DNA from 3 places in the Bradyrhizobium sp. USDA 4506 genome. Region 3 is predicted to be linked to each of the others. Evidence: predicted binding sites of a transcription regulator. Region 3 holds the regulator's gene; each other region holds the start of a gene.
What was found. The regulator PhoB, encoded in region 3, activates phosphate uptake and scavenging genes when phosphate is short. The targets are predictions, from matches to a motif close to TGTCATNNANCTGTCAT.
Positions count from the first base shown of each region.

Region 1: ACVIHF_RS19680 (Orn/Lys/Arg family decarboxylase) is a predicted target of PhoB. The motif match lies at 8,356-8,372, and genes of this name have one in related genera.
Region 2: ugpB (sn-glycerol-3-phosphate ABC transporter substrate-binding protein UgpB) is a predicted target of PhoB. The motif match lies at 6,513-6,529, and genes of this name have one in related genera.

Region 1 is NZ_JBSSBM010000002.1:3,679,266-3,689,880, forward strand. It holds gene ACVIHF_RS19635 (hypothetical protein) at 1-43, opposite strand, end outside; gene ACVIHF_RS19640 (patatin-like phospholipase family protein) at 312-1,358, shown strand; gene ACVIHF_RS19645 (CBS domain-containing protein) at 1,362-1,790, opposite strand; gene ACVIHF_RS19650 (rhomboid family intramembrane serine protease) at 1,983-2,780, opposite strand; gene ACVIHF_RS19655 (PAS domain-containing protein) at 3,266-3,820, shown strand; partial or broken gene ACVIHF_RS19660 (adenylate/guanylate cyclase domain-containing protein) at 3,950-5,688, shown strand; gene ACVIHF_RS19665 (ester cyclase) at 5,717-6,103, opposite strand; gene ACVIHF_RS19670 (tetratricopeptide repeat protein) at 6,361-6,957, shown strand; gene ACVIHF_RS19675 (DJ-1/PfpI family protein) at 7,159-8,310, shown strand; gene ACVIHF_RS19680 (Orn/Lys/Arg family decarboxylase) at 8,417-10,615, shown strand, end outside.
Region 2 is NZ_JBSSBM010000002.1:7,083,325-7,093,939, forward strand. It holds gene ACVIHF_RS35510 (AMP-binding protein) at 1-722, shown strand, start outside; gene ACVIHF_RS35515 (DUF6665 family protein) at 829-1,176, shown strand; gene ACVIHF_RS35520 (BQ00720 family protein) at 1,256-1,525, opposite strand; gene ACVIHF_RS35525 (Hsp20 family protein) at 1,576-2,001, opposite strand; gene ACVIHF_RS35530 (sn-glycerol-3-phosphate import ATP-binding protein UgpC) at 2,172-3,254, opposite strand; gene ugpE (sn-glycerol-3-phosphate ABC transporter permease UgpE) at 3,254-4,102, opposite strand; gene ugpA (sn-glycerol-3-phosphate ABC transporter permease UgpA) at 4,102-4,983, opposite strand; gene ugpB (sn-glycerol-3-phosphate ABC transporter substrate-binding protein UgpB) at 5,141-6,457, opposite strand; gene ACVIHF_RS35550 (CaiB/BaiF CoA transferase family protein) at 6,748-7,953, opposite strand; gene ACVIHF_RS35555 (organic hydroperoxide resistance protein) at 8,144-8,569, opposite strand; gene ACVIHF_RS35560 (MarR family winged helix-turn-helix transcriptional regulator) at 8,738-9,199, shown strand; gene ACVIHF_RS35565 (GIY-YIG nuclease family protein) at 9,215-9,454, opposite strand; tRNA gene ACVIHF_RS35570 (tRNA-Ala) at 9,681-9,756, opposite strand; gene ACVIHF_RS35575 (TIGR02300 family protein) at 9,852-10,259, opposite strand; gene aroA (3-phosphoshikimate 1-carboxyvinyltransferase) at 10,405-10,615, shown strand, end outside.
Region 3 is NZ_JBSSBM010000002.1:6,185,622-6,196,236, forward strand. It holds gene ACVIHF_RS31375 (OpgC domain-containing protein) at 1-441, opposite strand, end outside; gene apaG (Co2+/Mg2+ efflux protein ApaG) at 715-1,113, shown strand; gene ACVIHF_RS31385 (Hsp33 family molecular chaperone) at 1,225-2,226, opposite strand; gene argF (ornithine carbamoyltransferase) at 2,456-3,382, opposite strand; gene ACVIHF_RS31395 (acetylornithine transaminase) at 3,382-4,590, opposite strand; gene ACVIHF_RS31400 (GcrA family cell cycle regulator) at 5,079-5,591, shown strand; gene phoB (phosphate regulon transcriptional regulator PhoB) at 5,832-6,542, opposite strand; gene phoU (phosphate signaling complex protein PhoU) at 6,688-7,404, opposite strand; gene pstB (phosphate ABC transporter ATP-binding protein PstB) at 7,511-8,329, opposite strand; gene pstA (phosphate ABC transporter permease PstA) at 8,326-9,171, opposite strand; gene pstC (phosphate ABC transporter permease subunit PstC) at 9,176-10,165, opposite strand; gene pstS (phosphate ABC transporter substrate-binding protein PstS) at 10,395-10,615, opposite strand, start outside.

The DNA.
Region 1 (10,615 bases), 2.5 Mb from region 3:
TGCCCCGCCCGCATCCGCCGATGCCGTTGCCCCTCGAAGTCATCTCCATGCTTTTCAACGAAAACGCGGCAAATTCAAGCCTTCGTCCAAGGGGCGTCCAAGGCTTTGTCACAGTCCGGGCGGGCGGCGTCCGCCATTTGGAACCGCGCGATCAAGCCGATGTTAGCTCTACCGTCGCGGTCCAGTCACATTCCCTGCCTACCGCGGACTACCCGGGGCATGAATCATGCCTGTGGGAATAACCATGAAGACGGACGACGCTGGCGCAGCCATGCTGCGCAGCCTAGTCTCGCGCTGGCAGGAGATTTGTCGTGTTGGATAGCTGGATGGGCCGAGGCCACAAGAGCTCCGACGGCCCCGACAAGGTAGGCCTGGGAACGGTTCGCCGGCCGGTCATCGGGCTTGCGCTCGGCGGCGGCGCCGCGCGTGGCTTTGCCCATATCGGCATCATCAAGACCCTGCTGGCCCACGGCATCGTCCCCAATGTGGTGGTCGGCACCTCGATCGGCTCCGTGGTCGGTGGCGCCTATGCGGCCGGCCATATCGAGACGCTGGAGCAATGGGCGCGCGGCCTGCAGCCGCGCAGCGTGCTCGGCTACCTCGATATCCGCCTCAACGGCTCCGGCCTGATCCGCGGAGCCAAGCTGGCCGCCGAGATCGAGGCGGCGCTTGGCCAGGTCATGATCGAGGACCTCACGGTCAAGTTCGCCAGCGTCGCCACCGAAGTGCGCACCGGGCACGAGATCTGGCTGACCCAGGGCCGCGTGGTCGACGCCATGCGCGCCTCCTACGCCCTGCCCGGCATCTTCGCGCCGGTCCTGATCGGCGACCGCTGGCTGGTCGACGGCGCGCTGGTCAATCCGGTGCCGGTCTCGGCCGCGCGCGCGCTCGGCGCCGAAATCGTCATTGCGGCGAACCTCTCCAGCGACGTGTTCGCGCACTCGACCACGATCTACAATCACGGCCCGTCCGCCGCGCCCGAAGTGACGGTTGCGGTGACCGCCGAGGCCGAGCTCGAGCCGGAGCCGCCGAAGCGCCGGTTTGGCCGCTTCTTCTCCGCCGAACGTACCGTGAAGCGGGAGTTTTTCGGCAGCGCCAGCCGGCCCGGCATCTCGAGCGTCATGGTCGACGCCTTCAACATCATGCAGGACCGCATCACCCGCGCACGCCTTGCCGGCGATCCGCCTGACATGCTGATCTCGCCGCGGGTCGGTCAGATCGGCTGGTTCGACTTCCACCGCGCCGACGACCTGATCGCGCACGGGATACGCGCCGCCGAACGCTCCATCAGCGCAATCGAGGAAGCGATCGACATCCTGGCGCCGCCGTCGAGCGGCGCGGACAGCACCGGGAAGTAGCGCTCAGGCGGTCTTGATGTAGTCGCGCAGCGCCTCCTGCTCGCGCTCATATTCCTCGACGCGCCGCTTGACGATGTCGCCGATCGAGATCAGCCCGACCACCTTGCCGTCCTCGACGACAGGAAGATGGCGGAATTTCCCCGTGGTCATCATCTCCATGATGCCGCTGACCGTATCGGACTCGCGGCAGCTCACGACCTTCTTGGTCATGACCGCGCTGACCGGTTCGTCCAGCGCGCCCGCGCCGCGCTCAGAGAGCACGCGCACGATGTCGCGCTCCGACAGGATGCCCTCCATGCGGCTCTGCTCCATCACCAGCACCGCGCCGATCCTACGCTCGCCGAGCAGCTTGACCGCGGCCGAGAGCTTCGCGCCGGGCGCGACGCTCATGACCTGATGGCCTTTTGCATCGAGAATGGAACGTACCGTCATTGTCGGCCTCCCTGAATCCGCTCGTGCCCCGCTTGAGCGGAGCCGAGCCTGTTCGCCAGAGTCTTCAATCAACAGTTCCGCGCCGATTTCGGTTCCGAGGCGCGGGTGAGTAGCAGGGCTCGATTTGTCGGCCCGCTTTGTTTCTGCGTCACAAAGATGATGGAGGAATTCGATCCAGGCCGCAAGCGGCGATCAGACGCGCCCCGACTGATCCACCGACGACGCATCTGCAGCATCGTCCCGCGTGCGCGGCACCGGATCGAACAACGAGAACAGCAGCAGTCCGGCGAGGAAGCCGCCGATATGCGCCTGCCAGGCGACGCTCGCGCCCTCGCCGCCGAGCGACAGCGAGGTGGCGCCGAACAAGATGTTGACGCCGAACCATATCGCCAGGAAGGCGAGCACCCGTCCGTTGCGCAGCGCCCGCCACAGCGACAGCGCAGGCACCTTGGCCGCCGCCTCGGCATCGCCACGGCTGAACGACAGGAAGCTGCCCTTCACAAAGGCAAAGCGGATCGCCGCCGCCATCGTGCCCGACACCGAAGCCGACGCTCCGATCATCGGCGCGATCGCGTGCTCATGGGTCAACAGATGCGCAAGCGCGCCGGCGGCCGCCGTTACCGCCATGAAGACAAAGAAACGCAGCGCGCCGAACCGCCGCGCCAGCGCGCTGCCGAACGGCAGCAGCCACAGCACGTTGAAGCCGATATGGGTGAGGTTGGCGTGCAGCAGCGAATAGGTGACGAAGGTCCAGACCTTGGCGCCTTCGCCGCCCGGAAAGGTGATGTCGAGCAGCGTTGAATCGTAGCGCTTCGGGATGAAGCCGAAGACGTCGATGGTCCAGTTCTCCAGCTCCGGCGGTAGCAGCACCCGCAGATGGATCACCGCGATCAGGAGGATGTAGGCGGTGAGCGCCGGCGGCAAGGTCAGGATCGGCTCGCGCGGCGCCTCCGGCGGCGGCGCGAGCGGGGATTCGGGATGGGAGTCCAAGGGGTCGGCGACCTCGATGCGGCGGTGGATCAGAGATAGGCGGCTTTCGCACCCCTGTGCAAGTGCACAATCCCAAAATCGGACACCGGATGTCGCGCAGTGCGGAATCGGGACAAAAGAAAAGGGAGGGCGCTGAGAACGCCCTCCCTGATCGGCTGGTCTTCTCGTGCCCCGGAGGGATCGGGAAACGTCCCCACCCCTCCCCGCACGGTGACCAAACTGTTTGACGCCACCTGTGTACCAACGGCGCCGGCGCTTGGGGCAGCCGGCGCGAACGGGAACGCGCGGACCCTACCCACTGGTTCCGCGGGGGCCAAGGACATAGTTAAATTTACGTTAACAACACAAAGCTGCCGATAAGCCGCCCAAAGCGCGGCCACGGCATGGACGCTGCACAGCCTTCCCTGCACAACAGAGAAGGGAAGGCGCCTGAGCAAAACCGGGACAGATGTGTCCCGCCGAGACAGGTGCCGGGCAAGGTTTAGATGAAACACAGCTCGAGCCGCGAGTTCTTCGCATATTGGAATGCGAAGCGCGGCACCGCACGTGCACCTGACCGGAGTGAGTTCGAGCCGTCCGCGGTACGCGAACTGCTGTCCGACATCTTCGTGCTGTCCTATGACGGCGAGACCCGCTTTCCGTTCCGCGTGGCCGGCACCCGCACCTCCGCCCTGCTCGGCTGCGACCTCAAGAACCGGAGCTTTTCCGCCCTGTTCACCGGCGCGAGCCGCGGCGAGATCGAAGACATCATCACCTGCGTCGTCGAAGAGACCCTGCCGGCCATCGCCGGCATCACCGCCACGACCGAGAGCGGCGCCAAGGCGCATCTCGAACTGCTGCTGCTGCCCTTCACGAGCCGCGTTCATATGCCGGCGAGCCTCACCGGCCTGCTCGCCCCGTTCGAGGACGACGTCGGCCGGCTGCACGACCTGGTGCTGACCTCGTGGCGTTACCTGCATCCCCAGGAGCGGTTCGTGCCGCGGACCCTGCGCAAGCTGGCCATCGCGCGCGGCCTGATGGTCTACGAAGGCCTCCGCTAGCTGCCGGCGCCCGCCTTGGGACGGGATGGCAGGCGCCGGTCGCTTGCACCCCGCCCCGCGGAACTCTATTAGCTGTCTGGCCGTCACGGCGGGGTGGACCCGCTCATTGCAGCTGCGGCCGGGCTGGGCATGTTTCGGAATTCGATCAGGCAAAAGATCGTCGGCATTGCCGCGGGACTCATCATCCTCGCGGTGATCACGTCGCTGCTGTCGATGGTGATGGCGGGCCAGGTCGGCCATCTCCTCGACGAGCTCACCAACCGCTACATCCCCGCCTATGGCCACCTCGCCCGCGTCAACATCCGCGCGCTGGAGCGGTCGCTCGCCATGCGCCGGATGATGATGGCGAAGATGCAGGCGCCGGGCGAAGATTCCGGCTACGAAAGCGCGCGCAAGGCCTTCGACGAGATCGAGCCCCTGATCAAGCGCGAGGCCGACGCCGCACGCGTGCTGATCGATGCGATCATCGCCGATCCCTCGACGCCATCCGACAACGCCGCGCTCGGACGCCTCGATGACCGCATCGACAATGCCGTCAACGACCTCTTGATGCGCCTGAACGCAGAGAACAAGACGCTGCTCGAGCAAATCGACGCCAAGGACTTTGCGGCGGCGAAAGCGACCACGCTGCGCGCCGACGCCCTGCGCGACGACTTCAACACCAGGATCGAGAGCATCCGCGCCGACATGCTGGCGCAGGTCGCTTCGGCCGCCGCGAAGGTGATGAGTGCCCAGCAGCGGGCGATCATCATCTCCGGCGTCGTGACCGCGATTGCCGCGATCCTCGGCTTCGTGTTCGCGATGCTGGTCGGCAGCGGCATCACGCGTCCGGTGATGCGCCTGCTCGAAAGCACCCGCGAGGTCGAGGCGGGCCGCCTCGACGGCGCTATCACCATCACGACCCAGGACGAGATCGGCCAGCTGTCGGCCGCCTTCAACCGCATGATCGAGACGCTGCGCCACAACCAGCGCATCCGCGAGACGTTTGGCCGCTACATCAATCCGCGGATCGCCGAGGGCCTGCTCGAACAGCCGGCGATCGCCGCGACCGAAGGACAGCGCCGCGTCATGACGGTTTTGTGATGTTCTGCGACATGAAGGGCTTCACCAGCCTGAGCGAGGGCGTGACGCCGAGCGGCCTCGTCAAGATCATGAACCTCTATCTGTCGACGATGTCGGCGCCGGTCCATGCGCACCGCGGCATCATCGACAAATATATCGGCGACGCCATCATGGCCTATTGGGGCGCGCCCTTCGTCGAGGAGGCCGAGCAGACCCATCTGGCCGCGCTTGCCGCCATCGACATGATCGGCCAGGTCAACCAGCTGCGCAAGGATCTGCCGGAACTGCTCGGCGTCCGCGTGATCCCGGCCGATTGCGACATCCGGATCGGGATCGCCACCGGCGAGGCCCTGGTCGGCAGCATCGGCTCCGAGTTCATGATGAGCTACACCGTGCTCGGCGACACGGTGAACCTCGCCTCGCGGCTGGAAGGCGCCAACAAGTTCTACGGCAGCCGCAGCCTGATCTCGGAGGCCACCGCCGCGGCCTGCGCCGCAACCATCGAGCTGCGCGAGATCGACCGCCTCGTGGTGATGGGGCAGACCCAGCCGGTCGCGGTGTTCGAGATCCTCGGCAAGAAGGACGAACTGACGCCGGCGCAGACCGAGTTGCGGCAGCGTTACGCGGACGGTCTCGCCGCTTATCGCGAGCGCCGCTGGGATGACGCCGAGCAAGCCTTCGCCGCCGCGCTGGCTGCGGCGCCCGGCGACGGCCCGTCGATCGCCATGAAGGCGCGCGTCGCAGCGTTCAGGCAAGATCCGCCAGCGGCCGACTGGGACGGCGCCTGGCATCTGGAGCGGAAGTAGCCGCGTCACGCTCATCCCGGCTCTGCCGCTACAGCTGGGCCTCGATCGCAGCCTTGTCGATCACCGACCAGACCTGCACGATCTTCCCGTCGCGGAATTCGTAGAACACGTTCTCGGCGAAGGAGACGCGCTTGCCGTTGACGCCGAGACCGAGAAACGTGCCGTTCGGCGAACAGTCGAATGCCAGCCGGCTCGCGACATGGGACGCATCCGACACCAGCAGAACGATGTTGAAGCGAAGGTCCGGGATGTCGCGAAAATCCCCTTCCAGCATCGCGCGATAGCCGGATAACCCGAACCGCCGGCCGTTGTGGCACACATCCTCGTCAACGAACTGACCGAGTTGCGGCCAGTCCTGGCGATTCAAACAGGCAATGTAGTTCCGGTAGATCTCGGCGAGGTCCGTTTTCATCATCGATCGTCCTCCTTGCCGCGGGTCCAGATGGCCATTGAGCATCTGAGTGCGATTCTAACACCGATGTTAGTTTCGACTCCGATGTCCGATGGCGCGAACGAAACACTCGGCCGGCGTGCACGTGAAAGCGCGACGTCCCGAAGAGACAGTGCGATTGCCGCTTCGGCAAACAATTTCTCAAAACGCGCGGAATGTCTCCCGCGATCGGGAGTTAGTGCTTCAGGTCAATAACTGTCCTTGTCAAATCGGAGGCGTACATGATCAAGTCACCGATGATGCTTGCGGCATTCCTGACAGCGCCGATCATTCTGTTCCCACCGCAGACCGCCGTCGCGGCTGGCGGAGGTGGCGGCGGTGGTGGTGGTGGCGACCCATACGGGTCGAGCTACGGCACTCCCGCGCCGTCCTATCCCCAGCAAAAGGACAGAAAGACCACGCACAAGATCAAGAAGCCCGTCAAGCAGTCCGGCTTCGAAGACCCGGCGTTCCGCGACGGCTATCGCGCAGCCTATGCGACAATCTACGAACGCAACGACTACACCGCCGCGATCGATCAGTTGCACGCACTCGGCCGCGATGATCAGCCGAACGTCGCGAACCTGATCGGCTACTCCTATCGCAAGCTCGGCGACTACAAGCAATCGCAGGTCTGGTACGAACGTGCGCTCAAGGCCGATCCGAACCACGTCCTGACGTGGAATTACTACGGCCTGTGGCAGATCGAACAGGGAAACCGCGACCAGGCGCAGTATCATCTGCAGCGGATCGCCGAGATCTGTGGCACCGAATGCGAAGAGTATCGGACGCTGGCGGCGGCACTGGAAAAGCCGCCGGGTACGAACCTCGTCTACTGAGCGCGTCGCGTAGCCCGCATGAGCGGAGCGACATGCGGGGAAGGACCGGCCCCGGATGTCGCTGTCGCTCGTCCGGGCTATGCCTGTGAGCCGCATTGTTCGCGTGTCCGTTTTTGCGGGAATTTCGCCGTTTTGGTCGACGTGGCCGGCGAGTAGCTTGCGTGCCGGGCGACGCACGCGGATACGTTGAGATCGATCATCATGACCTGGCGGCTTCTCGCGTGGAGCGGCATCGCCGTTGCCGCGCTGGTTCCAATCATCGGCGGCATCTGGCTCTTCACCCCGCCCGCCGCATCGGCGTTCCGGGTTCCGCCTCCGATCGCCAAGGCCGAGCAGGATGCAACGCTCGCGGCGCTGAAGCCGCCGAAGCGGTCGCGCCCCCAGATCGCGATGCTCGGCATCAACGACATGACCGAGACCACCGACTATCTGATGCCCTACGGCATCCTCAAGCGCGCCGATGTTGCCGATGTCGTCACGCTGGCGACGGGACCCGGTCCGGTCGCGCTATTCCCGGTGCTGAAGGTCGAGCCTGATGCGACCATCGCCGCATTCGACGCCGCACATCCGGACGGCGCCGACTACGTCATCGTGCCGGCGATGAGCCGCGACGACGATCCGGCGGTCATGCAATGGATCCGGCAGCAGGCGGAGAAAGGCGCTGTGATCGTCGCCGTCTGCGCCGGCGCCAAGGTGCTCGCCTCGACCGGCCTGCTCGACGGCAGGCGCGCCACCACGCACTGGTTCTACCTGAAGAACTGGCGCAGCAAACATCCCGCCATCCAATACGTCGCCGACCGCCGCATCGTGGTCGATCGCGGCGTCGCGACGACGACCGGGATTTCGGCCTCGATGCCGATGTCGCTGACCCTGATCGAGGCGATCGCCGGCCGTACCAGGGCTGAGGCCGTCGCGCGCGAGATCGGCCTGCCCGGCTGGGACGCGCGGCATGACAGCAACGCCTTCAAGTTCACGCGTCCCTTCGCGCTGACCGCCATCCGGAACACGCTGGCGTTCTGGAACCGGGAACAGCTCGGCCTCGCGCTGGCTCCCGGCGTCGACGAGGTCTCGCTGGCGCTGGTCGCCGACAGCTGGTCGCGCACCTACCGCTCGCATGCCGTGACGTTCGCCGCGACCGGCGACGCGGTGACGACCCGCAACGGCCTGCGTATTTATCCGCAAGTCGTGGCGCCGGATTGGTCCGCAGATCGTCTGCTGCCCGCGGTCGGCACCGCGCCGCCCGCGCAGGCGCTCGACCGGGCGCTTGCCGGGATCGAAACACGCTATGGCCGTGATACGGCGGACTTCGTCGCCATGCAGCTCGAATACCCACGGGCTGACGCCGTGCAGTGAGGGATTGCGTCCCCAACAACGTATTCGATCCTCCATCCGCTCCATTGTCATCTGCCCGTCATGAATTGTGCCGACACGTCAGCGCCGGACCAGTTCGGGGACACGCATGGACTATTTCAAACGCTTCAACTTCCTGTTCGCTGCGCCGGTGTTCGAGGCCGACGACCTCGAGGGCATCCGCTTCAACCAGATCATCGCCGAGATCGAGCGCTCCGGCTTCGAGGTGGTTCGTGCCCGCAAGCTGGAAGATGCCGAGATCGCGGTGCAGACCGACGCCGCGATCGGCTGCATGGTGGTCGATTGGGGCAAGAAGGGCCTTGAGGGCAAGACCGCGGCGCTGATCAACCTGATGCGCCGGCGCGGCCTCGACTTCCCGATCATCCTGTTGATCCGGCGCAAGCGGTTCGAGGACCTGCCGGTCGAGGTGCTCGATTTCATCGACGGCTACGTGTTCCTGTCCGAGGAAACCCCGCCCTTCATCGCCAAGAACCTGATCTCCAGGCTGAAGCAATATGCCGAGAATTTGAAGACGCCGTTCTTCGGCGCGCTGGTCGACTATGCCGAGGAAGGCAACCAGCTCTGGACCTGCCCGGGCCACAATGGCGGCGTGTTCTACAGCCGCAGCCCAATCGGACGGGTGTTCGTCGAACACCTTGGCGAAGCGGTGTTCCGCGACGACCTCGACAATTCCGTGCTCGACCTCGGCGACCTCCTCACCCACGAAGGGCCGGCGCTGCGGGCGCAGAAGGAGGCGGCCCGGATCTTCGGCGCCGAGAAGACCTACTTCGTGCTCAACGGCACCTCGACCTCCAACAAGGTCGCGCTCGGCTCGCTGGTCACCGACGGCGACCTCGTGCTGTTCGACCGCAACAACCACAAGGCCGCGCATCACGGCGCGCTGCTGATCGGCGGCGGCATCCCGGTCTACGTGCCGACGGTGCGCAACGCCTGGGGCCTGATCGGGCCGATGCGCTGGGACCTGCTCGACGAGGGCACGCTGCGCGACCACATCCGCAAGCACCCGCTGGTCAAGGACGAGAACGCCTGGAAGAAGGAGCGTCCGTTCCGCGTCGCCGTGGTCGAGCAGTGCACCTATGACGGCACCATCCACTCGGCCGAGATGATCCTCAAGCGGATCGGCCATCTCTGCGACTACATCCTGTTCGACGAGGCCTGGGCCGGCTTCATGAAATTCCACCCGATCTATGCCGGCCGCTTCGCCATGGGACTGTCCGATCTCGGCCCCGAGGCGCCCGGCATCATTGCGACCCAATCGACCCACAAGCAGCTCGCGAGCTTCTCGCAGGCCTCGCAGATCCACATCCGCGACCGCCACATCAAGGGCCAGAAGCGCCGGGTCGAGCATCGCCGCTTCAACGAAAGCTTCATGCAGCACGCCTCGACGTCGCCGTTCTACCCGCTGTTCGCCTCGCTCGATGTCGGCGCGCAGATGATGAAGGGCCGCTCCGGCGAAGTCTTGTGGGACGACACGATCCGGCTCGGCATCGAGCTGCGCAAGAAGATCCGCGCCGTGAAGCGCGAGTTCGAGGAGAAGGAGACGCGCCCCGAGCGGCGCTGGTTCTTCGAGCCGTTCGTGCCGGACCGCGTGAAGATCCCCGACGTCGCGCGCGAGAACGGCGTGCACAATGTCGCCTGGGAGACGATCTCGACCGATCAGCTCGCGACCAATCCGTCCTACTGGCAGCTCAGTCCCGGCGAGACCTGGCACGGCTTTCCCGAGCTGACCGCGGGCTTCGCCATGACCGACCCGAACAAGCTCACATTGCTGACGCCGGGCTTCGATCACGCCACCGGCGCCTACACCGATCACGGCATCCCCGCGCCGGTGGTGGCGCAATATCTCCGCGAGAACCAGATCGTCGCCGAAAAGAACGACCTCAATTCCCTGCTGTTCCTGCTGACGCCCGGCGTCGAGGCCAGCAAGGCCGGCACGCTGGTCTCCGGGCTCGTCGCCTTCAAGAAGCTGCACGACGACAACGCGCTGCTCGAGGACGTCATCCCGGAATTCTACCGCCGCCGTCCGGGCCGCTATGCCGGGGTGCGGCTGCGCGACCTCTGCGGCGACATGCACCGCTTCTTTCGCGATGCCGGCGTCAGCGCGCTGCAGGCCAGACAGTTCATGCCCGAGCACCTGCCCGAGATCGCGATGTCGCCGCGCGAGGCCTCGCGCTATCTGGTGCGCAACGATGTCGACTATCTGCCGATCGACCAGATCTTCGGCCGTATCGCCGCGACGCCGTTCGTGGTCTACCCGCCCGGCATCGCCACCATCGTGCCCGGCGAG
Region 2 (10,615 bases), 900 kb from region 3:
TGCAATGTTTCTGGTACGGCGCGGCACCGATCTCGGCGACGCGGCTCGCCGAAGCCCTGCGGCGGATCGGTCCGATGGCGCAGCTGTTCGGCCAGACCGAGGCGCCGATGATGATCTCGATGATGCCGCCCGCCGATCACTACAATCCGGACGGCACCATCGCGATGGAGCGACTCTCGTCGGCCGGGCGGATCGGCCCGCTGGTGCAGGCCGGCATCATGGATGGCGACGGCAAGCTGTTGCCGGCGGGATCGCGCGGCGAGATCGTGGTGCGCGGTTCGCTTGTCATGGAAGGCTACTACAGGAACCCCGAGGCCACGCGCGAGGCTTCGGCGCATGGCTGGCACCACACCGGCGATATCGGCTACATCGACGGCGACGGCTATCTCTATATCGTCGATCGCGCCAAGGACATGATCATCACCGGCGGCTTCAACGTGTATTCGATCGAGGTCGAGAACGCGTTGCGCACCCACGAGGCGGTGCAGGATTGCGCCGTCATCGGATTGCCCGACGACAAATGGGGCGAGCGGATCGTCGCCGTGGTGCAGCCGCGCGCCGGTCACACCGTCGATGCGTCCGCGCTGGCCGCCTTCGTCAAGCAGCAGATCGGCAGCATCAAGACGCCGAAGCAGATCGAGGTCTGGGACGATCTTCCGCGTTCCAAGGTCGGCAAGGTGCTGAAGCCGGACATCCGCAAGCGGCTCGAGCCGCGGTTCTGATCCGCTTCGCGCGAAAGTGCCTTGTCCTGAACATGTATTGACAACCAGCCGATGACGCCGGAAGACGGACGCGCGCAACATTGCGCGTGCGAACCAGGGATGACGGATGTCCCGCGATTTTCGCCTTGATCGCGTTCCCGTCGACGTTCTCGCTTACGAGCTCGCCGAAGAGAGGGCGAGTGCGCTCGGCCGCATGGGTCGCGCGCTGGAACAGGCGCTCGCCAAATTGCGCGAGTTCGATGCCGCCCATCCGCGCGATGAAGCGCCTGCGTCCACACAGCAGGCACGGCGCCTCCTGGTGCGGGAGGCCGGCCATGCGCTCTGGATGTTCGTGGTGCAGCGGGAGGCGTGCGGGCTGCGCAACAACCGCATGCTGATGCGCGACTACAACGTGCCCGGCGAGGTGCAGCTCAGCATGGGCCCGATGCTCGCCACGTCGACCTCATCGCCATAAAAAATGCGCAGGCCCCCTCGGTGACGAAGCAGGCCCGCGCATTGAATTCGCGGATGCTGAATTCAGCCGTAGATTTGCGTCAGTGGACGCTGACGGCTTGCAGCTCGTTGCTCCACGCATTCGCGACCGCGGCTTCGCGGCTGTCGGTCAGCATGATCGGCGTGCCGTCGGCGGCGTGCAGTGCGAACAGCTTGAGGCCCGGCGCGATCTTCGGCGCTTGCGGAAAGAGATCCGGTACGTCCTCGGAGCGGACCTGCTTCACGTAGGCGATATGACCTTCGCCCAGATGGGCCAGCGCTTCCGGCGTGACGCTCTCGGATTCGATGGTGGTGGTACTCAGTTCACTCATGGTCTCGACTCCTCAGTCAGATAAGCGGTCGAGTCCGCTCGTTGTTTCTATTATTCGTGCTCATTGATAGCGATTGTCTTAATGACCCGTTCAGGTTCCGGCCTGGCCAGATCAATCGACAACAACCCGTTCTTCAGATCCGCGCCCAGCACCTGCATCCCCTCCGCCAGCACGAAGGTGCGCTGGAAGTGGCGCGCGGCGATGCCGCGATGGATGTATTGCCGAGCCTTGTCGTCCTGCTGGCGGCCGCGGATGACGAGCTGATTTTCCTCAATAGTTACATCGAGTTGGTCGCGGGTGAAGCCGGCCACCGCCAACGTGATGCGCAGCCGTTCAGGCTGCCCGTTGGTACGGTCGCACCGCTCGATGTTATACGGAGGATAGCCGTCGGCGCCCTTCACGACGCGGTCGAGCGCACGCTCAATCTCGTCGAATCCCAGAAGGAACGGACTGGACAACGATGGAACACGAGACATTACAAAGTCCTCTCGAAGCGACTTTGAGGGGCCCTTGCGGCACCCCATGCAACCGGCGGGCCGTCTGGCCTCCGGTCAGTGAGGGATATGGGGGCGATCTGGATAGCGTTCAAGCAGCCCCGAAACCAGCCTAAACGCCCGCAACATGGGGGTAAATTCTTCCCGATCGGTTACTCCCCGACGCGCTTCCGGCCGTCGGCGGTAAAAAGATGCAGCTTGTCGCGGGGAGCGACGGCCCGGATCCGCTCGCCGATGGCAGGACCCGAGACGCCGGGAACCCGGACAATCACCTCGCCCGGCGGCAGCTCGCCCGGATTGGCGGCAACGCCCTGCTCCTCGCGCTGGCGGCTGCCATAGACGAAGGTCTCGGCGCCGACATGCTCGATCGCCTCGACCGTGAGGCCAAGCGCGACGCAGCCGGATCCGGTCTCGCTCGAGATCACGAAATCCTCCGGCCGGATCCCGACAATGCCGGCGCCGTCGGCGCCCGTGATCTGGGACTTCAGCTCGTCCGCGCGCAGCGGCATCAGGTTCATCGGCGGCGCGCCGATGAAGGAGGCGACGAAGGTGGTCGCCGGCTTCTGGTAGATGTCCAGGGGATTACCGATCTGCTCGACCTGCCCGCCGTTCATGACGACGAGGATGTCGGCGAGCGTCATCGCCTCGAGCTGGTCGTGGGTGACGTAGATCGACGTGGTGTTGAGCCGGCGCTGCAGCTTGCGGATCTCGACCCGCATCGCGATGCGCAGCTTGGCGTCGAGGTTCGACAGCGGCTCGTCGAACAGGAACACTTTCGGTTGGCGCACGATGGCGCGGCCCATCGCGACGCGCTGGCGCTGGCCGCCGGAAAGCTGGCGCGGCTTGCGCTCCAGCATCGGCGAGAGCTCGAGGACGCGCGCGGCTTCCTCGACGCGGGTCTTGATCTCGGCCTCGGCCATGCCCCGGTTGCGCAGGCCGTAGGCCATGTTGTTGTAGACGCTCATATGCGGATAGAGCGCGTAGTTCTGGAATACCATCGCGATGTCGCGATCGGCAGGCTCGACCTGGTTGACGACGCGGCCGCCGATGTCGATCTCGCCGCCGGTGATGGTCTCGAGCCCCGCGACCATGCGGAGCAGCGTGGACTTGCCGCAGCCGGAAGGGCCGACCAGCACGCAGAACTGGCCGTCGCCGACGTCGACATCGACGCCCTTGATGGCCTCGAAGCCGCCGGGATAGGTCTTGCGGACGCTGCGCAGCGTGACGTTAGCCATTACTTTTCCGTCTCCACCAATCCGCGCACGAACAGTTTCTGCATCACGACGACGACGAACACCGGCGGCAGCATCGCGAGCAGCGCGGTCGCCATCACGATCGGCCATTCGGTCAGCGCGTCCGTCGTCGTGATCATCTTGCGGATGCCGACCTGGATGGTCTGCATGTCGTCGCGCGTCGTGATCAACAGCGGCCAGAGATATTGATTCCAGCCGAGGATGAAGAGGATCACGAACAGCGCGGCCATGTTGGTGCGCGACAGCGGCAGCAGCGTATCCCAGAAGAAGCGGAACGGGCCTGCGCCGTCGATGCGGGAAGCCTCCAGCAATTCATCCGGCACGGTCATGAAGAACTGGCGGAACAGCAGCGTCGCGGTGGCTGACGCAATCAGCGGCAGCGACAGGCCGGCATAACTGTCGAGCAGATGCAGATCAGCGACGATCTTGTAGGTCGGATAGATGCGTACCTCGACCGGCAGCATCAACGTGATGAAGATGATCCAGAAGATCGCCATCCGGAACGGAAACCGGAAATACACGATCGCGTAGGCCGAGATGATCGAGATCGCGATTTTGCCGACCGCAATCAAGAGCGCCATGACCAGCGAGTTCAGCATCATGTTCAGCACCGGCTCGCGGGTCGAGCCGCTCGTGCCGACAAACAGCGTCTGGTAGTAGGTCTGGAGGAAATGGCCGCCGGGCAGCAGCGACATCTGGCCGTTGGCGATGACGGCGTTGTCCTGGGTCGAGGCGACCAGCGCGAGATAGACCGGGAAGGCGACGATCGCGATCCCGATCCACAGGATGGCGTGAGCCAGATAGCGCTGGAAGCCTTCCTCCTCGACCATCAGTAGGTCACCTTGCGCTCGACGAAGCGGAACTGGATCGCCGTCAGCATGACGACGATGACCATCAGGATGACCGACTGCGCCGCCGACGAGCCGAGATTGCCGCCGAGCAGGCCGTCCGTATAGACCTTGTAGACCAGCGTCTCGGTCGCCTTGCCGGGACCGCCCCGGGTCATGGTGTCGATGATGCCGAAGGTGTCGAAGAAGGCGTAGACGATGTTGATGACCAAGAGGAAGAAGATGGTCGGCGACAGCAGCGGGAAGATCACGGTCCAGAACCGCCGCATCGGCCGGGCGCCGTCGATCGCGGCGGCCTCGATCACGCTTTTCGGGATGCTCTGCAGCCCGGCGAGGAAGAACAGGAAATTGTAGGAGATCTGCTTCCAGGCCGCGGCGAGGATGATCAGGGCCGCCGCCTGGTCGCCGTCGAGCAGCGGATTCCAGTCGATGCCCATGGCGCGCAGATAGCGCGACAGCACGCCGAGCGAGGGGTGCAGCATGAACACCCAGAGTACGCCGACCACCGGCGGGGCCACCGCATAGGGCCAGATCAGCAGCGTGCGATACAGCGTCGAGCCGCGCAGCGGCCTGTCAGCCATCACCGCGAGCAGCAGCGCGAAGGACAGCGATGAGACCGCGATCGCGAACGAGAACACGAAGGTTCGGACGATCGCCTCGAAATAGGCCGGCTCCTTGAACAGCTCGAGATAGTTCTCGAACCAGACGAAGCTGGTGGAGAGACCGAAGGCGTCCTGCAGCAGGAAGGACTGGATCACCGCCTGTACGGCCGGCCAGTAGAAAAAGATCAGGACGATCGCGAGTTGCGGGGCAACCAGCGCGTAAGGCAACAGCTTTGATTGGAAAATCGCTTGCTTTTGCATGGGCTCGGAAGAAGGGCAGGCCGCGGATGCGGCCCGCCGGTTGATCGCCCTAAAGCGCGATGAGATGAGGTTGGATCGTCATCGCGCCTTAGCTTGTCGTCTGGGCATGGTGGAAAACCGCTTCGCGCTTGTCCGGTTCATGCCCGAAGACATCATGTCAGCGGACGGCGGTCTTTTCAAACTGCCGCAGCATCTGGTTGCCGCGCTCGACGGCGGCGTCCAGCGCCTGCTTGGCGGTCTTCTTGCCGGCCAGCGCCTGCTCGATCTCCTCCGACCACATGTCGCGCAGCTGCACCATGTTGCCGAGGCGCAGACCGCGGGAATTCGCGGTCGGCTCCTTGTTGGTGAGCTCGAGCAGCGGGGTCTCGAGATAGGGCTGGTCCTTGTAGAAGCCTTCTTCCTTGGCCTTGGCATAGGCGGCCTTGGTGATCGGCAGATAGCCCGAGGCCTTGTGGATCCAGATTTGGCGGTCGGTGTCCGAGAGGAAGGTCAGGAACTTGGCCACGCCCTTGTATTCCTCGGCCGACTTGCCGCCCATCACCCAGAGCGAGGCGCCGCCGATGATCGAGTTCTGCGGCGCGCCCTTGGCGTCGGGATAATACGGCATCGGCGCCGCGGTGAAGTTGAACTTGGCCTGCGCCTTGACGTTGCCGAAGAACGCCGACGAGGTCAGGTAGATCGGGCATTCGCCCGAGGTGAAGCGGCCTTCGCCGGTGTTGGTGCGGCCGGCATAGTCGTAGGTCTTGTCCTTCTGCAGCTCGACGAGGTTCTCGAGATGCTTGACCTGCAGCGGGCCGTTGAATTCGAGCACGGTGTCGAAGCCGTCGAGGCCGTTGGCCTTGCTGGCGAGCGGCACATTGTGCCAGGCCGAGAGCTGTTCGAGATTGACCCAGGTGACCCACGAGCCGGAGAAGCCGCAGGTGTTATAGCCGGCTGCCTTCAGCTTCTTGGCGTCGTCGAACACTTGCGGCCAGGTCTTCGGAATCTCCGCGATGTTGGCCTTCTTCAGCGCATCGAGATTGATCCACATCACCGTCGACGACGAGTTGAAGGGGAACGACAGCATCTCGCCCTTGGAGGTCGAGTAGTAGCCGGTGATCGCGGGCAGATAGACGCCCGGATCGAACTTCTCGCCGGCGTCGGCCATCAGCTTGTAGACCGGTTTGACGGCGCCGGTGGCGGCCATCATCGTTGCGGTGCCGACCTCGAACACCTGCATGATATGCGGCGCGTTGCCGGCGCGGAACGCGGCGATGCCGGCGTTCATGGTGTCGGCATAGCCGCCCTTGTAGGTCGGGATCACCTTGTAGTCGGATTGCGAGGCGTTGAAGTCGTTGGCCAGCTTGACGATGACGTCGTTGTTGGCGCCGGTCATCGCGTGCCACCACTGGATCTCGGTCACCGCGAACGCGGGCGACGCGAATGCAAGCGCGGCAGCGGCTGCCGCGGCAGCGCCTAGTCGTCGAAAGAACATCAAAACCCCTCCCAATTGGAACGTCGTCTTTCGTTGCGCGCGTTATCAGCGCCGGATGACGTTCAAATGACCGTATAAACGAAAGTCATGGTAGGGGGGAAGCCGAAGCGAAGGGAAGCGGTAAAAAAGGCGAAGACCGCAGCCGCATCCGTGCGGTGCAACGCCGGCCGCGACGTTGCACCGCAGTGCTGATGCGTCGGCCGATTCGAGACGGGCCGACGCTCCAGCTTTGTCCTGACGCGAACCGGTGCCCATCCCGCATCACGTGCGGGACAGGCTCGAAAACGCCTTTAGCGCTTGCGCTGGGGACCGCAGACCACGCCCTTTTCAACCAGGCCGTTGATCTCGTCCTTCGAGTAGCCGAACTCGCCGAGCACTTCCGCGGCGTGCTGGCTGAACTTCGGCGGCGTGCGGCGCAGGTTCGGCTTGGTGCGTTCGAGGCGGATCGGCGAGGCGACGCCCTTGTACCAATCCTTCTCGATGACGTCGCCGCGATGAATGGTGTGCGGGTTGGTCAGCGCCTGGTCGATCTTCTGCACCGGGCCGGCCGGCAGGCCGGCGGCGAGCAGCCGGTTGCACAGCGGCTCGGCCTCGTGCTGGCTGAACACCGCGGCCAGCTCGACGCGGAGCGCATCGCGGTTGGCGATGCGGTCCTTGTTGCGGGCAAAGCGCGGGTCGGTGCCGAGCTCGGGCTTGCCGATCTCCTTGGCGAGCTTGCGGAAGGTTCCGTCATTGCCGACGCCGATGAAGATGTTGTCGGTCTTGGTCGGGAAGATCGCGTACGGCACGAGGTTGGGATGCTCGTTGCCGGTGAGCGACGGCGGCTTGCCGTGCATGAAGTAGTTCGCGGTGTGCGGGTGCATGATCGCGAGCCCGGTCTCGTACAGCGTCGTCTCGATGAACTGGCCGAGCCCCGAGCGCTGCCGCTCCGACAGCGCCATCAGGATGCCGATCGTGGCGTAGAGCCCGGTGGTGATGTCGACCAGCGGCACGCCGATCCGCATCGGGCCGCTCTCCGGCGAGCCGGTCGCCGCGATCATGCCGGTCATCGCCTGGATGATCGCGTCATAGCCGGGATTGCCGCCGCGCGGGCCGTCGGCGCCGAAGCCGGAGATCCGGCAATGCACGAGGCGCGGAAATTTCGCGCGCAGCACGTCGTTGCCGATGCCCCATTTGTCGAGCGTGCCCGGCTTGAAATTCTCGATCAGCACGTCGGCGGTCTCGAGCATCTTCATCAGCACCGCGCGTCCGCCCTCGGAAGCGAGGTCGAGGCCGATCGAGCGCTTGTTGCGGTTGATGCCGACGAAATAGGCCGCGTCTTCTTCGTGGAAGGGAGGACCCCAGTCTCGCACCTCGTCGCCGGCGGGCGGCTCGACCTTGATCACGTCGGCGCCGTGGTCGGCAAGAATCTGGGTGCAATACGGACCGCCGAGCACGCGCGTCAGATCGATCACGCGCAGGCCGGTCATCGCGCCCGTAGCCGCTGGGGTATTCATGGAAACAACCTTCGCTCAGTTGGGATCAGATAAACGAGGGTCCCAGAGCTAACGGTCTTCAGCCGACCCAGCAATGCTTCCGTCGGCGCAGGCCCATGCAGCAGGCGGCGCATGCGTTCGCCAAGCGAACCAGCCGCTGAAAGAGCAATGGTCCGCCACGTGTTGCGGCGGACCATTGCGTGATGTGGAATTAGACGACGCTCAGCTTGACGTCGACATTGCCGCGGGTCGCGTTGGAATAGGGGCACACCTGGTGGGCCTTCTCGACCAGCGCTTCGGCATCGTTGCGCGCAAGGCCGGGCAGCGACACCGCGAGCTCGACGGCGAGGCCGAAGCCGCCTTCCGAGCGCGGGCCGATGCCGACCGTCGAGGTCACCGAGGCGTCGGCGGGAACCTTGGGGCCGCCCTGCGAGGCCACGAACTTCATCGCGCCGATGAAGCAGGCGGCATAGCCGGCCGCGAACAGCTGCTCCGGATTGTTGCCGGCACCGCCGCCGCCACCGAGCTCCTTCGGGGTCGTGAGCTTGACGTCGAGTGCGCCGTCGAGCGTCGCCGCATGGCCGTCGCGGCCGCCGGTTGCCTTGGCGCTGGTCTTGTAGAGCACGTTCACAGACATCGTGGTCTCCCTTGGTGGATTGGGCTTGAATTCGATGACGCATGTATTGCACGCAAATAGATTGCGCACAATATAAAATATGCGGTCTCACATTTAATTGTTCGCAATTGAATCCGCGGTCCCGTGAGCCCAGAATGACCCGGAAACGAGATGGATTCGATGGGAATCATGGCCAGGAAACCGACGGCCGCGGATCAGGCGCTGCGGCTCGACAATCAGATCTGCTTTGCGGTCTATTCGACCGCGCACGCCTTCAACCGCGTCTACAAGCCGCTGCTCGACCGGCTCGGGCTGACCTATCCGCAGTATCTCGTGATGCTGGCGCTGTGGGAGCGCGACGACGTCGCGGTGAAGGACCTCGGCGAGCGCCTGTTCCTGGATTCCGGCACGTTGACGCCGCTCTTGAAGCGGCTGGAGGCGGCGGAGTTGATCAAACGGACCCGCAGCACCGCGGACGAGCGGGTGGTGCTGATCGCGCTGACGCCGCAGGGCCACGCGCTGCGCGAAAAGGCCAAGGCTGTGCCGCAGTCGATCCTCGCGGCCTCGGACTGCACCGTCGGCGAACTGATGGCGATGAAGGACGAGATCGTCGCGCTGCGCGACCGGCTGAATGCGGTGCTGGGGGAGTAGGGGCGGTCGGGGCGGTTAGAGGCGCTTCTTGGCGAAGGCGCGGCCGGAGTGGGATTTGAGATATTTCTCGAAGGCCAACGCTTTATACTTGTCGGGAAATGCGCAGTACCAGACCAATTCCCACGGCATAAATTTTGAGGTGTGCGCCGATTTGCCGGCGTTGTGCTCAGGAATCCGGCGCTTCAGATCTTCGGTCGCGCCGACATATTCTTGATCAGGGAAGTTGATGCTGCGGATGATGTAGACGTACCACATTCGCATCCACGGATGGCCGGACGGGCAACAGGACCTTGGCGGTCCGTCTTCGCCCTTCGGGCTACGCCGGACACCACGCTTCGCCCTTCAGGCAACTCGTGGCTGCGCCACGCGTACCAGTAGCGCATCGCAGTTACTGATAAGATAAGTCGGCTAGTTGATCCAGTCCGTCTTCGCCCTTCGGGCAACTCGTGGCTGCGCCACGCGTAGCCCGAAGGGCGAAGCGTGGTGGAGCCAGGCGGGATCGAACCGCCGACCTCTTGCATGCCATGCAAGCGCTCTCCCAGCTGAGCTATGGCCCCTTATCCAGTTGGGATGATCCTGGGGGATCGATCCCGGTCCGCGCGGCCTGGACGACTCGCGCGGCAGCACCGTTGATCATAGATCGGCGCCGATCTCAAGTCTCTTCGTCGCCTCCGACGTCACCAATGATGTCGGTGACGTCCTCATCGCCCTCTTCCTCGTCGGCGATGAAGGTCGAATCGTCGTCGTCATCGTCGTCGATGGTCTCATCGACCTCGATATCGTCCTCGGATTCGGGAACCTGGGCCTTGACCTTCCCGGTGTTCTCCTCGGCATCGGCCTCCTCGAGCGAGACCATCTCCTCGGCCTCGGCGGGCTCCGGCATGTCGGCTGCGGTCGCAGGCGAACTGACGGTGGCGCCACGGCCCCGCGGCGGGGCGATCGGCGCGATCGGCACGACTTCGCCGGTATAGGGCGAGATCACCGGATTCTTGTTGAGGTCGTAGAACTTCTTGCCCGTGGTCGGGCAAATGCGCTTGGTTCCGAGCTCGGACTTGGCCACGTGGTAATCCCAGAATTTTCCTGAAAAACGGAGCTTCACTTGGCTAGTTGAGGAGCCGCTGTCAATAGCGGTCTGCGCGCATTTGACGGGCGCGTGACGCGGTGTTGCCTATGTGATACCTGCCGCGACGCGAGAGGACACAATCTTGGCCCATTCTGACACCCCGACCTCGCTGGAATCGCGCGCGTGCGGCCCCCTGGCCGGCACGGTCCGCGTTCCCGGCGACAAATCGATTTCCCACCGCGCGCTGATCCTGGGGGCGCTTTCGGTCGGCGAAACCCGCATTTCCGGCCTCCTGGAGGGCGAGGACGTCCTCAATACCGCCAAATCCATGCGCGCGCTCGGCGCCAAAGTGG
Region 3 (10,615 bases):
CTCGCTGTAGAGCGGATTCTCGAACGAGGTCGCGACATAGGAGATCTCGGCGAGGAAGATCGTGAACAGGAAGACGTGCGCGACATAGATCTGCCAGACCCGGCGCAGGATGCGCGCCGTCGCGATCACGAAACCGCCCTCCAGCATCGCGCGGCCGTAGACGAAGGCCGCGGTGTAGCCGGAGATGAAGATGAAGATCTCGGTGGCGTCGGAGAAGCCGTAATTGCGGATCGTCAGCCAGGTCAGAAGATTGGTCGGCAGATGATCGATGAAGATCAGCCACAGCGCGAGCCCGCGGAACAGATCGAGGCGGAGCTCGCGCTCGCCGGTCGCCGGCAGCGTGATCGCGGGCGCAGCAACCTTCGCCTCGGCCTCAACCTTTACTTCGGCCTTGACGTCAGCCACCGGCGAACCGGCTATGGGATCGGCAATCGAGCTCATCAAACACCGTGTCGGCCGCGGACGCCCCGCACGCCGTGCTGAAAAGATAATATCGGTCCGCGAGTTGCCGACAAAGCACGGAGTGCGGCGGCATGCGGCCGCGCTTTAGAGCGGAACTATGTTGAAACCGCGATGAACGGACCGCCCTTGGACCGCCTTTTCGCGGCCTGGCAGGCGATTGGTTCCGGCGGTTCAATTGGCTATGATAGCGCCCTGTTTGAGCATGATCCGGTCGAAAACGGACCATGCGCCAGGACCATCGGATTGAGCCGCATGTACCGCGCCGTTACCCGCCAGATCGAAGTCACCGTCGAGCCGAACTTCATGCCGGAGCGCTCGTCGGTCGACCGGCGCGAATATTTCTGGTCGTACAAGATCGTGATCGTCAATTCGGGCCCGGAAACGGTGCAGCTGCGGACGCGGCACTGGATCATCACCGACGCCACCGGCCGCCGCCAGGAGGTGCGCGGCGAGGGCGTGGTCGGCGAGCAGCCGGTGCTCGCGCCCGGCGAACGCTTCGAATACACGAGCGGCGTGCCGCTGCCGACCGCCTCCGGATTCATGACCGGCAGCTATCAGATGGTCACCGAAGCCGGCGAGCGCTTCGACATCGACGTGCCGACATTCTCGCTGGACAGCCCGAGCCCGGGCGGGAAAAGGGTGCTGAACTGACGCGCAGCAATGCACGTCATCGCCGGGCTTGACCCGGCGATCCATCGCTTCAAAAACGCTTTTGCCATGATGGATGGCCGGGTCGAGCCCAGCCATGACGAAGGTCACCTGTTACTCCACGCCGGCTTCCTGCGGCGTGAATTCATACACCGACGAGCAGAACTCGCAGGTCACGACGACCTTGCCGTCCTTGACCATCTCGGCGCGGTCGTTCGGCGCAAAGCTCTTCAGCATCGACGACACCGCGTCGCGCGAGCAGGAGCATTGCGCGCGCAGCGTTTGCGGGTTGAAGACGCGCACGCCGCGTTCGTGGAACAGGCGATAGAGCAGCCGCTCGCCGGACAGATCGGGATCGATCAGCTCGACGTCCTCGACGGTCGAGATCAGCGACTGGCCCTCGACCCAGGCGTCATCGTCCGGCACGCTATGCGTGGCCGTGCCTTCCGGCGCATCGCCGGGATGCAGATCGGCCTGCTTGGCGCGCTCGGGCGCCTTGGGCAGGAATTGCAGCAGGATGCCGCCGGCGCGCCAGCGCAGCTTGCCGCCTTCGCCGCCGCGCATCTCCTCGCCGACCGCAAGCCGCACCCGCGTCGGGATCTGCTCCGAGCGCAGGAAATATTCGTGGGCCGCCTCTTCCAGGCCGCCGCCGTCGAGCGCGACCAGTCCCTGGTAGCGGCTGGTGTTAGAGCCCTGATCGATGGTCATCGCAAGGTGGCCCTTGCCGAGCAGCTCGCCCGAACTCTGGCCATTCTTGAGGCGCGATGCGTCGTAGCGCGCATAGGCGCGCAGCCGGTCGGGCGCCTGGAAATCGACGATCAGGAGCGAGACCGGACCTTCGGTCCGGGTCTGCAGGATGAAGCGGCCCTCGAACTTGACCGACGAGCCGAGCAGCGTGGTGAGCACGATCGCCTCGCCGAGCAGCTTGCCGACCGCGGGCGGATAATCGTGCTTGTGCAAGATCTCGTCGAGCGCGGGGCCGAGCCGGGTCAGCCGGCCGCGCAGGTCCAGCGCGCCGACCTCGAAGGCCAGCACGGCATCGTCGACCGGAACCGCTGATGGCGCGCGAACCGGCGCCTCGGGCGTGATTTTGATGTCGGGGGATTGTGAAACCATGGCGCTCTATCTGGGGTCTCGGACCATGAAATAAAGGGGTTCACTAACGCGGATATCTCCGTCGTCCCTGCCTTGTGCGCAATTGCGCACTGGAGCAGGGACCCATAACCACCGATGTGAGCTGCTGCATCAAGCTGGTGCCCCAGCCTTCGCAACAATTGACAGCGGTGGTTATGGGTCCCGGGTCGCGCTTCGCTTGCCCGGGACGACAACGCTTACTGATCTACGACTACGCGACCGCGTCGAAACACCAGGCCAGAATGCCCTTCTGCGCATGCAGGCGGTTTTCCGCCTCGTCGAACACCACGGATTGCGGCCCGTCGATCACCTCGTCGGTGACCTCCTCGCCGCGATGCGCGGGCAGGCAGTGCATGAACAGTGCGTCCGGCTTGGCGAGCGACATCAGCTTGGCATTGACCTGATAGGGCCGCAGCACGTTGTGGCGGTGCTCGCCCTCCTTGTCGCCCATCGACACCCAGGTGTCGGTGACGACGCAGTCGGCGCCGCGCACGGCGGCTTCCGGATCGGTGCCGAGCATGATCGGCGCGCCGGTCGCCTTGATCCAGTCGCGCATCGGCTTCTTCGGCGAGAGCTCCGGCGGGGTCGCGACATTGAGCTGGAACTTGAACCGCTCTGCGGCATGCGCCCAGGAGGCCAGCACGTTGTTGTCGTCGCCGGTCCAGGCCACGGTCTTGCCCTCGATCGAGCCGCGGTTTTCCTCATAGGTCATGAGGTCGGCCATCACCTGGCAGGGATGCGAACGCCGGGTCAGGCCGTTGATGACGGGAACGGTAGCGTGCGCCGCGAGCTCGAGCAGCGCGTCATGGTTGAGGATGCGGATCATGATCGCATCGACATAGCGCGACAGCACGCGCGCGGTGTCGGCGATGGTCTCGCCGCGGCCGAGCTGCATCTCGGCGCCGGTCAGCATGATGGATTCACCGCCGAGCTGGCGCATGCCGACGTCGAACGACACCCTTGTGCGGGTCGACGGGCGCTCGAAGATCATCGCCAGCGTCTTGCCTTCGAGCGGCTTCCTGCCCTTCTCATGCGCCTTCAGCTTCGCCTTCATGGCGGCTCCGGCGGACAGCATGTTGCGCAGCTCGCCGAGCGGCAGCTCGTTGATATCGAGGAAGTGACGGACCGGCTTGCTCATTATCCAGCCGCCTTCTTCGGCTGCGCCGCCGACAGCACAGAGCAGGCGCGCTCGAGCGCGGTGATCGACTGGTCGATCTCGGGCTCGGTCACGATCAGCGGCGCCAGGAACCGCACCACATTGTCGCCGGCGCCGACGGTGAGCAGCTTCTCGCTGCGCAGCGCGGCGATCAGGTCGCCCGACGGCACCACGGCCTTGACGCCGATCAACAGCCCCTCGCCGCGCACCTCCGACAGCACGCCGGGATAGCGGTCGACGACGGAAGCGAGCTTCTGCTTGAGCAGCAGCGACATCTTCTGCACATGCTCGAAGAAGCCGGGTTTCAGCATGACGTCGAGCACGGCATTGGCGGCGGCGACCGCGAGCGGATTGCCGCCGAAGGTCGAGCCGTGCGAGCCGGGCGCCATGCCGGCCGCAGCCTGCGCGGTCGCCAGCACCGCGCCGATCGGAAAACCGCCGCCGAGCGCCTTGGCCAGCGACATCACGTCCGGCGTGACGCCGGTGCGCTTGTAGGCGAACAGCTCGCCGGTGCGGCCCATGCCGGTCTGCACCTCGTCGAAGGCGAGCAGCAGGCCGTGCTCGTCACACAGCGCGCGCAGTGCCTTGAAGAACGCCTGCGGCGCCGAGCGCACGCCGCCCTCGCCCTGCACCGGCTCGATCAGGATGCCGGCGGTGTGCGGGCCGATCGCCTTCTTCACCGCCTCGATGTCGCCATGCGGCACCTGGTCGAAGCCGTCCATCGGCGGGCCGAAGCCTTCGAGATATTTCGCCGAGCCTGTCGCCGCCAGCGTGCCCAGCGTGCGGCCGTGGAAGGCGCCCTCGAAGGTGATGATGCGGTAGCGCTCGCCATGGCCCTTGGAGAAGTGATAGTGGCGGACCAGCTTGATCACGCCCTCCATCGCTTCGGCGCCGGAATTGCAGAAGAACACGAAGTCGGCAAAGCTCTGCTCGCACAGCCGTGCGGCAAGCACCTCGCCGTCCGGGCTCTTGAACAGGTTCGACATGTGCCAGAGCTTGGTCGCCTGTTCCTGCAGCGCCTTGACCAGATGCGGATGCGCGTGCCCGAGCGCGTTGACCGCGACGCCCGAGGTGAAATCGAGATAGCGGTCGCCGTTGGTTGCGATCAGCCAGGCGCCCTCGCCGCGCTCGAAGCCGAGATCGACCCTGGCGAAGACGGGGAGCAGATGCGACGTGGCAGCGTTGGTCATGGCGATCACTGACGGTTTTTAAGCCGACAATTGCCGCTGCGCCTTGACGCCAGCGCAGCAACGGCCAGCTTCGGAAAACAAAACGGCCGCCTTTGCGGGCGGCACGTGGCGGGCATTCTATGCTGCGGTCGGTAAGTGTCAATCGCCACGAAGTGGCCTTCCTGCAATGCGAAACGAGCGCAATCCGGAGCATTCCGGTGCGGTGGAAAAGCCTCATCGTGATGCTTAACTGTGTGGGAACATGTGGACGCACGGCCGCGGACTCTTGCGCCAGAGTCACGCCATATTGTAGCGTTTGGCCTGTCGGGTACGACATCTCGTGCGGCGGTACTGGACCCTCTAAGTAGCCTTTGTGTCTCGCGTAAACGTTCGGGCGCAACACCGTGCCCGGCGAGGGCTAAGGGATTCTGGCCGCAGGGATATTTGTCCAGATTGGCTCGCAGCGCCGCTCCAATGATTGGCCGGCGCTACGCGAAGGGAAGAATGCGATGACTGTATTGACCTGGTCCGACGATCGCGTCGAGCAGCTGAAGAAACTCTGGGAGTCCGGCCTGTCGGCCAGCCAGATCGCGGCGGAACTTGGCAATGTGACGCGAAACGCCGTGATCGGCAAAGTGCATCGGCTCGGCCTCTCCGGCCGCGCCAAGGCACCCTCCACGGCCGCGCCGCGGCAGCGCAAGGCTCGCCCGGCCCAGCACATGATGCGGGTGGCGCGTCCGGTCTCGCGCGGCAACACCGCGCTGGCGCACGCCTTCGAGGTCGAGATGGAGCCCGATCCGATCTCCTACGACAATGTGGTGCCGATGAGCCAGCGGCTCTCGCTGCTGGAGCTCAACGAGGCCACCTGTCATTGGCCGGTCGGCGATCCCTCGAGCCCGGAATTCTTCTTCTGCGGCGGCAAGGCGCTCGCCGGCCTGCCCTATTGCGCGCATCACTCGCGCGTCGCCTACCAGCCCGCCGCCGATCGCCGCCGGCCGTCGGCGAAACCGCAGATCAAGTGAGCACTCGGGAAAACGACGGAAGACCTCAAAAACAAATCCCCGCGAAAGCGGGGATTTTTTGTGTGATGCGTAGCCCATTACACCACCGGCGTCGTCCCGGCGAAAGCCGGGACCCATAACCACTAATGCGTGTTGTTAGAAAGCCGTCTGGCCGCGTGCCGATTGCACTGGCCGCGGCGTATGGGTCCCGGCTTTCGCCGGGACGACGCCGTGTTGCGGTTTATGAATGCCGCATGGCCGTTACGGCTGTGGCTCGGCCTTGGCAAAGCGGTCGTCGAGCGCGTAGCCGGCGCCGCGCACGGTGCGGATCGGATCCTGCTCGCGGCCCGGATTGAGCAGCTTGCGCAAGCGGCCGATATGCACGTCGACGGTGCGCTCATCGATGTAGATGTCGCGGCCCCAGACGCTGTCGAGCAGTTGCTCGCGGCTGAACACGCGGCCGGGATGCTCGAGGAAGAATTCGAGCAGGCGATACTCGGTCGGCCCGAGATCGATCGGACGGCCCGAGCGCGCCACGCGGCGCTTCTCGCGGTCGAGCTCGATGTCGCCATAGGTCAGCACGGTCGCAAGCCGCTCCGGGCTGGCGCGGCGCAACAGGCCCTTCACCCGCGCCAGCAGCTCCGGCACCGAGAACGGCTTGACGATGTAATCGTCCGCGCCGGTGGCAAGCCCGCGCACGCGCTCGCTTTCCTCGCCGCGCGCGGTCAGCATGATGATCGGAAGCTGCTTGGTCTCGGGCCGCGCCCGCAGGCGGCGGCACAGTTCGATGCCGGACAGGCCCGGCAGCATCCAGTCCAGCACCACGAGGTCGGGAACGCGCTCCTTCAGCCGTGTATCCGCATCGTCGCCGCGCCCCACCGTCTCGACATCGTAGCCTTCCGCATCGAGATTGTAGCGCAACAGCGTCGTCAGCGCTTCCTCGTCTTCGACTACCAGAATGCGTGCGCTCATCGGTCTAAGTTCTTTCTCTGTGGTGATCCGTTGCCCAGACGCAAACCGAAACGCTTACTTCCTTGAGCATAGTCCCCGCGGAAACGATTTGTCGCGAGGATCATCCAGTTTCGCTCTTGCCGGTTCCGTGCTTGCCGATCATGCCTCAGTTGCCCGGCACCGTGGTGGCAAAAGTGGTCATGTCCCCCTTCGGGCGCTTGTCGGTGATCTGCTGGCCCTCGATCATGTAGAACACGGTCTCGGCGATATTGGTGGCGTGATCGCCGATCCGCTCGATGTTCTTGGCGCAGAACATCAGATGGATGCAGAACGAGATGTTGCGCGGATCTTCCATCATGTAGGTGAGCAGTTCGCGGAACAGCGAGGTGCAGATCGCATCGACCTCCTCGTCGCCCTTCCAGACGTTCATCGCCGCCGGCAGGTCGTGCGCGGCATAGGCGTCGAGCACCGACTTGACCTGCGACAGCACGAGGTCGGTCATGTGCTCGAGGCCGCGGATCAGCTTCAGCGGCTGGAAATCGCTCTCCAGCGCCGCGACGCGCTTGCCCATGTTCTTGGCGAGGTCGCCGATCCGCTCGAGATCGGTAGCGACGCGCATCGCGCTGACGATCTCACGCAGGTCGATCGCCATCGGCTGGCGGCGCGCGATCGTCAGCACCGCGCGCTCTTCGATGTTGCGCTGCAGATTGTCGATCTCGATGTCGGCGGCGACCACGCGCTTGCCGAGCGCGACGTCGCGACGGATCAGCGCGTCGACCGACTCGGTAATCATTCGTTCGACCAGGCCGCCCATCTCGGCGACCAGGCGGGTCAACTCCTGCAGGTCGCTGTCGAATGCCTTGGCGGTATGTTCAGAAGCCATCGCTTGTCTCCCTCAACCATGATCCCGGGGATCATGGCTTCGTGTCCTGAATTTTAGCATGACCTGATCGGAAAACCGGTTTCCACTTTTCCGGATCATGCGCCGGTCAACCGAACCGGCCGGTGATGTAGTCCTGGGTGCGCCGATCGCTCGGTGAGGTGAAGATCTTGTTGGTGTCGTCGAACTCGATCAGCTCGCCGAGATACATGAAGGCGGTCTTGTCGGAGACGCGCGCCGCCTGCTGCATGTTGTGGGTGACGATCGCGATCGTGTAGTCCTCGGAGAGCTCCTGGATCAGTTCCTCGACCTTGGCGGTCGAGATCGGGTCGAGCGCCGAGCACGGCTCGTCGAACAGGATCACCTCGGGGCGCACCGCCACGGTGCGCGCGATGCACAGGCGCTGCTGCTGGCCGCCGGAGAGCGACAGGCCGGAGGCGTTCAGCTTGTCCTTGACCTCGTTCCACAGCGCGCCGCCGCGCAGCGCCTTCTCGACCCGGTCGTCCATCTCGGACTTCGAGATCTTCTCGTAGAGGCGGATGCCGAAGGCGATGTTCTCGTAGATCGTCATCGGGAACGGCGTCGGCTTCTGGAACACCATGCCGACCCGCGCGCGCAGCAAGTTGAGGTCGAGCTTGGGGTCGAGAATGTTGGTCTGGTCCAGCATCAGCTGGCCGACCGCGCGCTGGCCCGGATACAGGTCGTACATCCGGTTGAAGATGCGCAGCAGGGTCGACTTGCCGCAGCCGGACGGGCCGATGAACGCCGTGACGCGGTTGGTGCCGAGCGTCAGGTTGATGTTCTTCAGCGCGTGGTGCTCGCCGTAATAGAAGTTGAGGTTGCGCACCGTGACTTTCGGCGGCGCTTCCGGCAGCGGAACCTGGGGAATGTGGCCTGCGGCAGTCGTGGAGACGGAAAGCTCGGTCATTTTGCGGCCCTTTCGGCACCAAGGATACGCGCGCCGATATTCAACGCGAGCACGGTGAATGTGATGAGCAGCGCGCCGCTCCACGCCAGCTCTTTCCAGTAGGCGTAGGGGCTCTGCACGAAGTTGTTGATGGTCACTGGCAGGTTGGCCATCGTCTTGGTCAGATCCAGGCTGAAGAACTGGTTCGACAGCGCGGTGAACAGCAGCGGCGCGGTCTCGCCGGCGACGCGGGCGGTCGCCAGCAGCACACCGGTGATCAGACCCGATCGCGCGGCACGATAAGCGATCCGCTTGATCACCAGCGAACGCGGCAGGCCGAGCGCGGAGGCGGCCTCGCGCAGCGGATTGGGCACCAAGAGCAGCATGTCCTCGGTGGTACGCAGCACGACCGGGATCACGATCACCGCGAGCGCAAGACTGCCTGCGATCGCTGAGAAGCCGCGCATCGGCACCACCACCGCACCATAGATGAACAGGCCGATGATGATCGAGGGCGCGCTGAGCAGGATGTCGTTGATGAAGCGGATCACCGAGGTCAGCTTGTCGTGCTTGCCGTATTCGGCGAGGTAGGTGCCGGCGAACAGGCCAAGCGGCGCGCCGATGCCGACGCCGATCACGGTCATGATGACCGAGCCGACGATGGCGTTGAGCAGGCCGCCTTCGGTCGAGCCGGGCGGCGGCGTGTTCTGGGTGAACAGCTGCACGCTGAGGCCGGCAAGGCCGTTATAGAGCAGCGTGATCAGGATCAGCGCCAGCCAGGTGACGCCGAACAGCGCCGCACCGACACAGAGTGCGCGGATGACGATGTCGCTGCGGCGGCGGGATTTGTAGATCGGGTTCATGGCGTTACTTCCCCGCCTTCTTTTCAAGCCGCATCAGCATCAGCCGCGCGCCGGCGAGCACGAAGAAGGTCAGCACGAACAGCAGCAGGCCGAGCAGGATCAGGCCGGACTGGTGCAGGCCGTCGCTCTCGGCGAATTCGCTGGCGATCGCCGCCGAGATCGTGGTGCCCGGCGCGAAGATCGACGACGAGATCCGGAACGAGTTGCCGATGATGAAGGTCACCGCCATGGTCTCGCCGAGGGCGCGGCCGAGCGCCAGCATGATGCCGCCGATCACGCCGACGCGGGTGTAGGGGATCACGACGCTGCGAACGACTTCCCAGGTGGTGCAGCCCATGCCGTAGGCGGCCTCTTTCAGCACCGGCGGCACGGTCTTGAACACGTCGACCGAGATCGCGGTGATGAAGGGCAGCACCATGATCGCAAGGATCAGCGCAGCGTTGAACAGGCTGAGATAGGACGGCGGGCCGGCGAACACCGCGCCCAGCACCGGGACGCCCTCGAAGATCCGGATCATGAAGGGCTGGAACGTGTTGGCCAGGAACGGGCCGAGCACGAAGAAGCCCCACATGCCGTAGATGATCGAGGGGATGCCGGCGAGCAGCTCGATCGCGATGCCGATCGGGCGGCGCAGCACTTGCGGGCAGAGCTCGGTGAGGAACACGGCGATGCCGATGCCGACCGGAATGGCGATCAGCATCGCGATGACCGAGGTAATCAGCGTGCCGTAGATCGGGCCGAGCGCGCCGAGCACCGGCGGATCGGCCGAGGGCGCCCAGCGCTGCGTCCACAGGAAGGCGAAGCCGTATTCCTTCATCGCCGGCCAGGCGCCGACGATCAGCGACAGGATGATGCCGCCGAGGATCAACAGAACCGAGATCGCCGAGATACGGGTGATCCAATAGAAGGTGAGGTCACCAAGCTTGAAGGCGCTGAGGGCCTTGGCGCGATCGTAAGGTCCCGCGGCTTCCATCACATCGCTCTGAACAGCCATGTCTGCCACGCCAATCCCCTCTTTAGTATGCAAAAGCCACGCAAACCGCTACGCCCCGAAGCGATCTTCACTGACGCATTTGGCCGGGCGTCGTCGTTCCAGCCACGCCCCTTGAGGCGCGAACCCCGGCCTCGATCCCGCGCTTGTCGCCGCGGTGATGGAGGCCGGGTCTTGGTCGCTCAACCTGTGCCGCGATCCTGTCGGCACAGGCCCTGTCGCAGCGTCGGACTTAGCTCTTGATGTCCGACGACCAGGTCTTCTCGATCAGCTTGACGACCGAGTCCGGCATCGGAATGTAGTCGAGCTCTTCGGCCGCCTTGTCGCCCTTCTCGAAGGCGTACTTGAAGAACTTGAGCGCTTCCTGCGAGGCCGCCTTGTCGGTCGAGTCCTTGTGCATCAGGATGAAGGTCGCCGCGGTGATCGGCCAGGAGGCTTCGCCCGGCTGGTCGG